Regions from separate parts of the Methylophilus sp. VKM B-3414 genome, predicted to be linked through region 2. Evidence: predicted binding sites of a transcription regulator. Region 2 holds the regulator's gene; the other holds the start of a gene.
The links. The regulator sigma-54, encoded in region 2, starts transcription at its own class of promoters, with help from an activator protein. The targets are predictions, from matches to a motif close to TGGCACNNTTCCTGCT.
Positions count from the first base shown of each region.

Region 1: nirB (nitrite reductase large subunit NirB) is a predicted target of sigma-54. The motif match lies at 2,912-2,927, and genes of this name have one in related genera.

Region 1 covers NZ_JAVTLI010000001.1:194,953-199,167, forward strand. Annotated here, with positions in the region: gene nirD (nitrite reductase small subunit NirD) at 1-36, opposite strand, end outside; gene nirB (nitrite reductase large subunit NirB) at 52-2,628, opposite strand; gene Q9292_RS00990 (molybdopterin-dependent oxidoreductase) at 3,113-4,215, opposite strand, start outside.
Region 2 covers NZ_JAVTLI010000006.1:86,689-90,903, reverse strand. Annotated here, with positions in the region: gene lptA (lipopolysaccharide transport periplasmic protein LptA) at 1-141, shown strand, start outside; gene lptB (LPS export ABC transporter ATP-binding protein) at 150-893, shown strand; gene Q9292_RS06775 (RNA polymerase factor sigma-54) at 900-2,444, shown strand; gene tyrS (tyrosine--tRNA ligase) at 2,490-3,728, opposite strand; gene Q9292_RS06765 (anhydro-N-acetylmuramic acid kinase) at 3,853-4,215, shown strand, end outside.

The DNA of each region.
Region 1 (4,215 bases), on a different contig from region 2:
GGCAGGCTGGGCGTTTGTTGCTTGTAACTGATTCATAGACGGTTTCCTTGATTACTCTGTTGCTGCCAGGATGGGGATGACCTTGGCGGCAGGTGCGGTCTGCTGTTTTTCTGCGGGCGTGGCCGGGCGGATCTGGTTGCGCTCATTGACGAAGACAATATTGTCGTCACCTGCCACACTATTGACGAAGCTGCGGAAGCGCTTGCGCACTTCGGGGTCAGTAACGGCGGTTTTCCACTCGTCCTGATAGTTGTCTACCACGTGTTGCATTTGGGATTCCAGTTCAGCGCCCAGCCCTAACGAATCCTCAATCACGACTTGCTTGAGGTAATCCAGGCCGCCTTCGAGGTTATCACGCCAGGTGCTGGTGCGTTGCAGGCGGTCAGCCGTGCGGATATAGAACATCAGGAAGCGGTCTATCATGCGGATGGCGTCTTCTTTGCTGAGGTCGCTTGCAAGCAGCTCGGCATGGCGTGGCTTCATGCCACCATTGCCGCACACATAGAGGTTCCAGCCATTTTCAGTCGCAATCAACCCCACATCCTTGCCTTGCGCTTCGGCGCATTCACGCGTGCAGCCCGAGACACCAAACTTGATTTTGTGCGGGGCACGCAGGCCTTTGTAACGGTTTTCCAACTGCACGGCCAGGCCGACGCTGTCATCCACGCCATACCGGCACCAGGTGGAGCCGACACAACTTTTGACGGTACGCAGGGATTTGCCATAAGCATGGCCAGACTCAAAGCCAGCCGCGATCAACTCTTCCCAGATATTGGGCAATTGCTCCACGCGGGCACCAAACATGTCCACGCGTGCGCCACCGGTGACCTTGGTATACAAGCCGTATTTTTTCGCAATCTGGCCGATGGCGATCAGGCCATCCGGCGTCACCTCGCCGCCCGGCATGCGTGGCACCACCGAGTAGCTGCCGTCTTTCTGGATGTTGCCCAGGAAATAGTCATTGGAGTCTTGTAAGGACGCCAGGTCTTTCTTCAGGATAAATTCGTTCCAGCATGAGGCCAGAATGCTAGCGGCGGTGGGTTTGCAGATATCGCAGCCCAAGCCCTGGCCGTGTTTATGCAGTAACTCGTCAAAGGTTTTGATCTGGCCCACACGCACCAGGTGGTAAAGCTCCTGGCGCGAATACGGGAAGTGTTCGCACAGGTGATTGTTGACGGTCATGCCCAGTTTCACCATCTGCGCTTTCATCACCTGCGTCACCAACGGCACGCAGCCACCACAGGCGGTACCGGCTTTGGTGCAAGACTTGATGGCGCCTATACTGCAATTGCCAGCCGCCACCGCTTCGCCAATCGCGCCCTTACTGACGTTATTGCAAGAACACAGTACCGCAGTATCCGGCAGGGCATCCACGCCCAGGCCAGGTTTTTCCTTGCCATCGCTGGCTGGAAGAATCAGGAATTCAGGATTTTCTGGCAGCGGCATGTCGTTGACGGTCATCTGTTGCAGCGTGCCGTATTCATCGGCATTGCCAATCAGCACGGCGCCCAGCAGTTTTTTGCCATCTTCGCTGACGACGATTTTTTTGTAGATATTGCGCACTTCATCGGTGTACTGGTAGCTGCGGCAGCCATGGGTTTTGCCATGCGCATCGCCCACGCTGGCAACGTCCACACCCATCAGTTTGAGCTTGGTGCTCATGTCTGCGCCCTGGAAAGTGGTCGATGTTTCACCCAGCAGGTGCGCGCAGGCGGTGCGGGCCATGTCATAGCCAGGCGCGACCAGGCCGAACATCTCGTCGTTCCAGCTGGCGCATTCGCCGATGGCGTAAATATTGTGGTCACTGGAGCGGGAGAAGTTATCTATGGCAATACCGCCACGGGCACCGATGGCCAGGCCGGATTCACGTGCCAGTTCGTCTCGTGGACGGATACCGGCAGAGAACACGATCATGTCGGTTTCCAGCCAGGTGTCATCAAAGAACACCATACGGTGACGTGCTGTCGCACCATCGACAATCGCCGTGGTATTGCGGCTGGTGTGCACGTGTACACCCAGCTCCTCAATTTTGCTGCGCAGCACTTTGCCGCCTGCTTCGTCTACTTGCACCGCCATCAAACGGGGCGCAAATTCAACCACATGGGTTTCCAGGCCCATGTCTTTCAATGCCTTGGCACATTCCAGACCTAGTAAACCACCGCCTACAACGACACCACTCTTGGCGGTTTTGCCTGCTGCCGTCATGGCTTCGAGATCTTCAATGGTGCGGTAGACAAAACAGTTTTCACGGTCACGCCCGGTGACAGAAGGGACAAATGGATAAGAGCCGGTCGCCAGCACCAGCTTGTCGTAGGGCAAGATCGTGTTGTCTATCAGTGTCACGGTATGCTGGTGGCGGTCAATCTGGCTGACGCGGGCATTGAGGCGCAACGTCAGGCCCGGCCGGTCATAAAACCCAGGCTCGACCAGCGACAGGTCTTCCGCCGTGCTGCCCGAGAAAAAGCTGGAGAGGTGCACGCGGTCATAAGCCGGGCGTGGTTCTTCGCCCAGCACGGTGACTTGCAGGTTAGCCGCGGCCAGGTCAGGGTGGCGTTTCACCAGCTCTTGCACAAAGTAATGACCCACCATGCCGTTGCCGACGACGAGGATGCGTGTGTGTTGATTCATCTTGTATTCCTAATCAGATGCAAGCAGGCAGTGTCACGATGTTTTTCATGTCAGTTGCGAGCATTGCGTTATCAAACTCAAAGCCTAAAAACAAAAGCGGCGTCCATAGCCTATGTCGCGATTGCACATTGCAATCCTGCGAAACAAGCTATGGACGCCGTTGTCCAGTATGAGATTTGCCGACGATGGAAAATCTCTGATTTAAAAATGGCATGATAAAACGCCACTTTGTGATAAAAAAAAGCAATTGGCATGCCAACCGCCAGGATGGGGGCGCAGATGAATCAGGATTTATGCTAAGTCATTGTTCCTGATGTGTTTTATCTGCGATATTGCGTGTATGTTTGAGCTTGCGGGCACCGTGCGATCCATCTGCCATTGGTTTGGTGCACGCTAATGAGGCATGTGCACAGGATTGCACCATCCTTGGCGCAATCCTGTGCAGACAGGCGATCAACTGCATTCAGGTGCGCGCGTGATGTCCTTATCCCGCATGGGTTTTGCCATGCAGTTTGACCAGCCGCTTGAGTTCCGGCACGCAGGAGCCGCAACTGGTGCCACATTTCAGCTTGGCTTGCAGCGTCGGTAAATCCGCTCCCATTTGACAGGTCTCGATAATCTCGTTTTCTGAGACATCCAGGCAGTTACAGACGATCTTGCCGCGTGATTTTTGTCCAGTGGGGGGCGCCGCCAGCGGCGCCAGTGCCCATTTGCGCAATTCATCGGTGAACTGGCCTTCGAGCATGACTTGCTTGAGCCAGTCTGCGGCCAGCATTTCACCAATCAGGCGCACCGCGCTGACTTGGCCTTGCTCGACCAGAATGCGTTTACTGATGCCGCGTTTGACATCATCCAGCCGTAGCATGGGCGCATCTTCGACCATGCCAAGCAACTGATCCAGCCGGGCGATCAGTTGGCTATCTGGGGCAGCGTGGTGCGCCGCGCGCAGAATCAGCATGCCGTTGCCACGGCCATACAGTCCCACGGTGGCGTAATCAAAGGCCACCAACAGCGCGCGGATGTCGGCGAGCAAGTGCAGGTCGTTGCAGCTGCGCATCACCGTCATTTGCCAGGGCAAGCTCAACTTTTCGATCTTGACCGCCGTATGCTTGAGTTCCGGTTGCTTGGAGGTTTTATCAAAAGCCGGTGGCATCAACACATTCACGCCCAGGCCATGCATAAACTGGCTGCCCCAGTGCATGGGGATAAACAGCTCGGCCGGTTTGACTTCGTCGGATTGCTGTACCTTGATGATTAACTCACCGCGCTTGTTACTCAGTTTAACAATGTCGCCCTCGCTGATCTGGCGACGTTGCATGTCATCGGCATGCATGGAAACCACGGGCTCTTCGACATGGTTGTAGAGCTGCGCCAGCGTGCCGGTGCGGCTCATGCCATGCCATTGGTCGCGCAGGCGGCCGGTGAGCAGGCGGAACGGATGGCGCGCGTCCGGCTTGTCGGCGGTCGGCTTGTACACCGCGCTGACAAAATGCGCCTTGCCGCCGGGTTTCTGAAACACGCCATCGGTATACAAGCGGGCTTCGCCTTGTGTCACACCAGATTTAAATGGCCATTGTTGCGGGCCCT
Region 2 (4,215 bases):
ATACAGCCTAAAAATAAAACCACACCGCCTGTCATTGACAACAAGCCAACCTCTCAACAGGGATTACGGATGAATCGCTCCTTGCAACTCAAGGTCGAACCTGCCCCTGCCGAAAACACTGGTGAGCAAGGCAAAGAGTAAGCTTAAAGATGGAAACCATGGCAGCAGATCAGAACCATTTGCAGGTTAACCGCCTGAAAAAAACCTATCAGGGCCGTACCGTCGTCAAAAACACGACGCTTGAGTTACGCAGTGGCGAAGTGATCGGCTTGCTGGGTCCCAACGGGGCAGGCAAAACCACCAGCTTTTACATGATTGTAGGGTTGGTTGCGCTGGATGAAGGCAACATTACGCTGAATGGCGCCGACGTGAGCCGCGCGCCCATGCATGAGCGCGCGCGCATGGGCTTGGCTTATCTGCCCCAAGAAGCATCCATTTTCCGCAAGCTCAGCGTAACCGACAACATCCTCGCCATTCTTGAAACCCGTCCCTATACGGAAGAGCAACGTGAGGCGAGGCTTGAATCCTTGCTGGATCAATTGCATATCCAGCACATCCGCAACAGTCAGGCCGTCAGCTTGTCTGGTGGCGAACGTCGACGCGTTGAAATTGCGCGCTGCCTGGCCACTGACCCTAAATTTATTTTGCTGGATGAACCGTTCGCCGGGATTGATCCGATTGCGGTGATCGAAATCCAGAAAATCATCCGCTACCTGAGCAGTCAGAATATTGGTATTTTAATCACCGACCACAATGTGCGCGAAACGCTGGATATCTGTGACCGCGCTTATATTGTCAATGAAGGCGCTGTGTTTGCAGCAGGCACGCCCGATGAAATCATTCAGAACGAAGGTGTGCGTGAAGTGTATCTGGGCAAGAATTTTAGGCTGTAATCCGTCATGAAACAGAACCTGCAATTACGTATTTCGCAAAATCTGGCGCTGACGCCGCAGCTGCAGCAATCGATCCGTTTGCTGCAACTTTCCACGCTGGAACTGAACCAGGAACTGGAAACCATCCTGCAGGAAAACCCGTTACTGGAAATGTCAGACGGTGAAGAAGGCGAGTTTGAAGATAACACACCGCCTCCCCCCACTGTAGAAGCTGAGCCGACAGATGCCAGCTCGTTTGACATGGCAACGCAGCAAGAGATCACCGCACCGGCAGAAAGTCTGCGTGAAGACTTGCACGATGAGCTGGGCGGGAGCGAGAGCGACCTGCCCAATTTAAACGAGGAATTCACGCCGCCAGAGTTTGAAGATGATTATGAAGAGTTTGGCAGCACCAGCAACTGGGACGAAGCCGGACGCAATCATCAGGAAGACGAAGACAGTGACTTTTCCAGACAGGAAACCACCAGCATCAGTTTGCGCGAGCATCTGATTGATCAGATACAACTGGCACATTTATCGCAACGTGACATGAGCCTGGTCAAACTGCTACTGGATAGCATCACTGATGATGGCTATCTGGAGCAAGATCTGCAGGAGATTGTGGAGCACTTGCCACTCGAACTTGAGGTCGAGCTGCTGGAACTGGAAACCGCCCTCAAGCTGATCCAGAATCTGGACCCTGTAGGCGTAGGTGCGCGCGATTTACGCGAGTGCCTGCTCTTGCAACTGACGCGTTTGCCGCAAGAAACGCCACACTTGCAAACCGCCATTGCCATTGCCAAAGACCACCTGGCGCTGCTTGCCAACAAAGACTTTGTCAAACTGCGCAAGGTGCTTGGTTGCGATGAAGCGGTACTCAAGGCGGCGCAGCACCTGATCCGCCAGCAAAACCCCAGACCCGGCAGCGAGTTTTCCAGCTTTAGTCACGATCACTTTATCCAGCACGATGTGGTGGTTAAAAAAATCAAGGGCATTTGGGTCGCCTCCTTAAATGATGGCGTGATCCCCAAACTGCGCATCAACCAGATGTATGCGGACATCCTCAAGCGCAACCGCGAGAGTTCAGGCCAATACCTGCAAAGCCAGATGCAGGAAGCCAAATGGATGATCAAGAATATCCAGCAGCGTTTCTCGACCATTTTGCGCGTGTCGCAAGCCATTGTAGACCGCCAACGCAACTTCTTTGAGCATGGTGAAATAGCCATGCGCCCACTGGTACTGCGTGAAATCGCCGAAGAACTCGACTTGCATGAAAGCACAGTTTCACGTGTCACCACGCATAAGTATATGCTCACACCGCGTGGCGTCTATGAACTCAAATACTTCTTTGGCAGCTCGGTAGCCACAGACGCAGGCGGCTCCTGCTCTGCCACCGCCATCCGAGCCTTGATCAAGCAAATGGTGGCCGAAGAAAACCCGAAAAAGCCTTTGTCGGACAACCAGATCACCGACACACTGGCACAACAAGGCATCGTCGTTGCCCGCCGTACCATAGCCAAATATCGCGAGTCCCTTAATATTCCGCCCGCGAACTTGCGCAAAACGCTCTAAACAAAAAAGGCCGCAGATGCGGCCTTTTTTGTTTCTCAGCTCCGATCACCTGATTGTGATCTTGGCAAATTTACGTTTACCCACCTGTGCGATCACTGTCACACCTTTAGTCAAAGGCAGATTCTTATCATCCACCTTGACGCTGTCGAGCTTGACGCCGCCTTGCTGCACTGCGCGCATGGCTTCACTGGTGCTTTCAACCAGGCCCGCCTGTTTTAACAATTGGCTAATGCCGATGCTGTCGCCTTCAATGGTCACTTCAACTTCGGGCACGTCATCCGGGATGCCGCCTTTGGCACGGGTCTGGAAGTCCTGCAAGGCTTTTTCAGCCGCGGCTTGACCATGGAAACGCGCCACAATTTCTTGGGCAAAGCCGACCTTGATATTGCGGGGGTTTGCGCCACTGGCGACTTGCGCCTTCCATTCGGCAATGGTTTCCAGCGTCGCAAAAGACAGCAAATCAATATAGCGCCACATCAGTTCATCTGAAATCGACATGATCTTGGCAAAAATAGTCTCTGGCGCCTCGCTAATGCCAATGTAGTTACCGAGTGATTTGGACATTTTATTGACGCCATCCAGCCCTTCCAGCAGCGGCATCATCAGCACACATTGCTGCGACTGGCCGGCCTGCTTTTGCAATTCACGCCCCATGAGCAGGTTAAACTTCTGGTCGGTACCACCGAGCTCAAGATCCGCTTGCAGGGCGACCGAATCATATCCTTGCAGTAACGGGTACAGAAACTCGTGAATCGCAATCGGTTGATTACCCTTGAAGCGTTTGGAGAAGTCATCGCGCTCCAGCATGCGGGCCACGGTATGGCTGGCAGCCAGCTTGATCATCCCCGCCGCACCGAGTTCACTTAACCAGTTGGAGTTGAAAACAATCTCGGTTTTGGTAGGATCCAGTATTTTAAAGACTTGTGCAGCATAGGTATCGGCGTTGGCCTTGACCTGCTCCACGGTTAAGGGTGGACGGGTGGCGCTTTTGCCAGTCGGGTCACCAATCATGCCGGTAAAGTCACCGATCAGGAATAAAATCTGATGGCCCAGATCCTGCAACTGGCGCAATTTATTAATGAGGACGGTATGACCCAGGTGCAAGTCGGGCGCGGTAGGGTCAAAGCCAGCTTTCACACGTAACGGCTTGCCTGTTTTCAGTTTCTCGACCAGCTCCTGCTCGATCAGTAACTCATCTGCGCCACGCTTGATAATGGCCAACGCCTTGGCAATTTCTGGGCTCAATGCTGGCACTTCAGATGAGGGTTGTTTGGTATCGGTCATGCGGGTATCCGTCAAATACAACGATGCGCACTGATGGCACCGTCTCAAATAAGTAAAACAGCTATTTTAACGTAATCCCATGCATTTCTGTAAGCGCGGCTGGAGCAGTGTTAAAATGACACCCATGCAAGTTTCTGCCGATCGCTCCCAGCCACGTTTGTTTATTGGACTGATGTCTGGCACCAGCCTGGACGGGGTGGATGCCGTGCTCACCTCGCAATGGGGCGAGCAACTGAGACAAACGGCCACCTATTTTCTGCCCTACCCTGACGCGCTTAAACAGCGTCTACTGGCCTTGCACACGCCCGCCAATAACGAGTTACACGAGGCCGCAGTGGTTGCTAACCAGCTCGCAGAACTCTACGCGCAAGCCGTCAAGCAACTGCTTAAGCTCGCCGACATCCGTGCCGAGGCCGTGACAGCCATCGGTTGCCATGGCCAGACCATCCGGCACTGTCCGACACTGGCAGAGGGCATGGCATACACC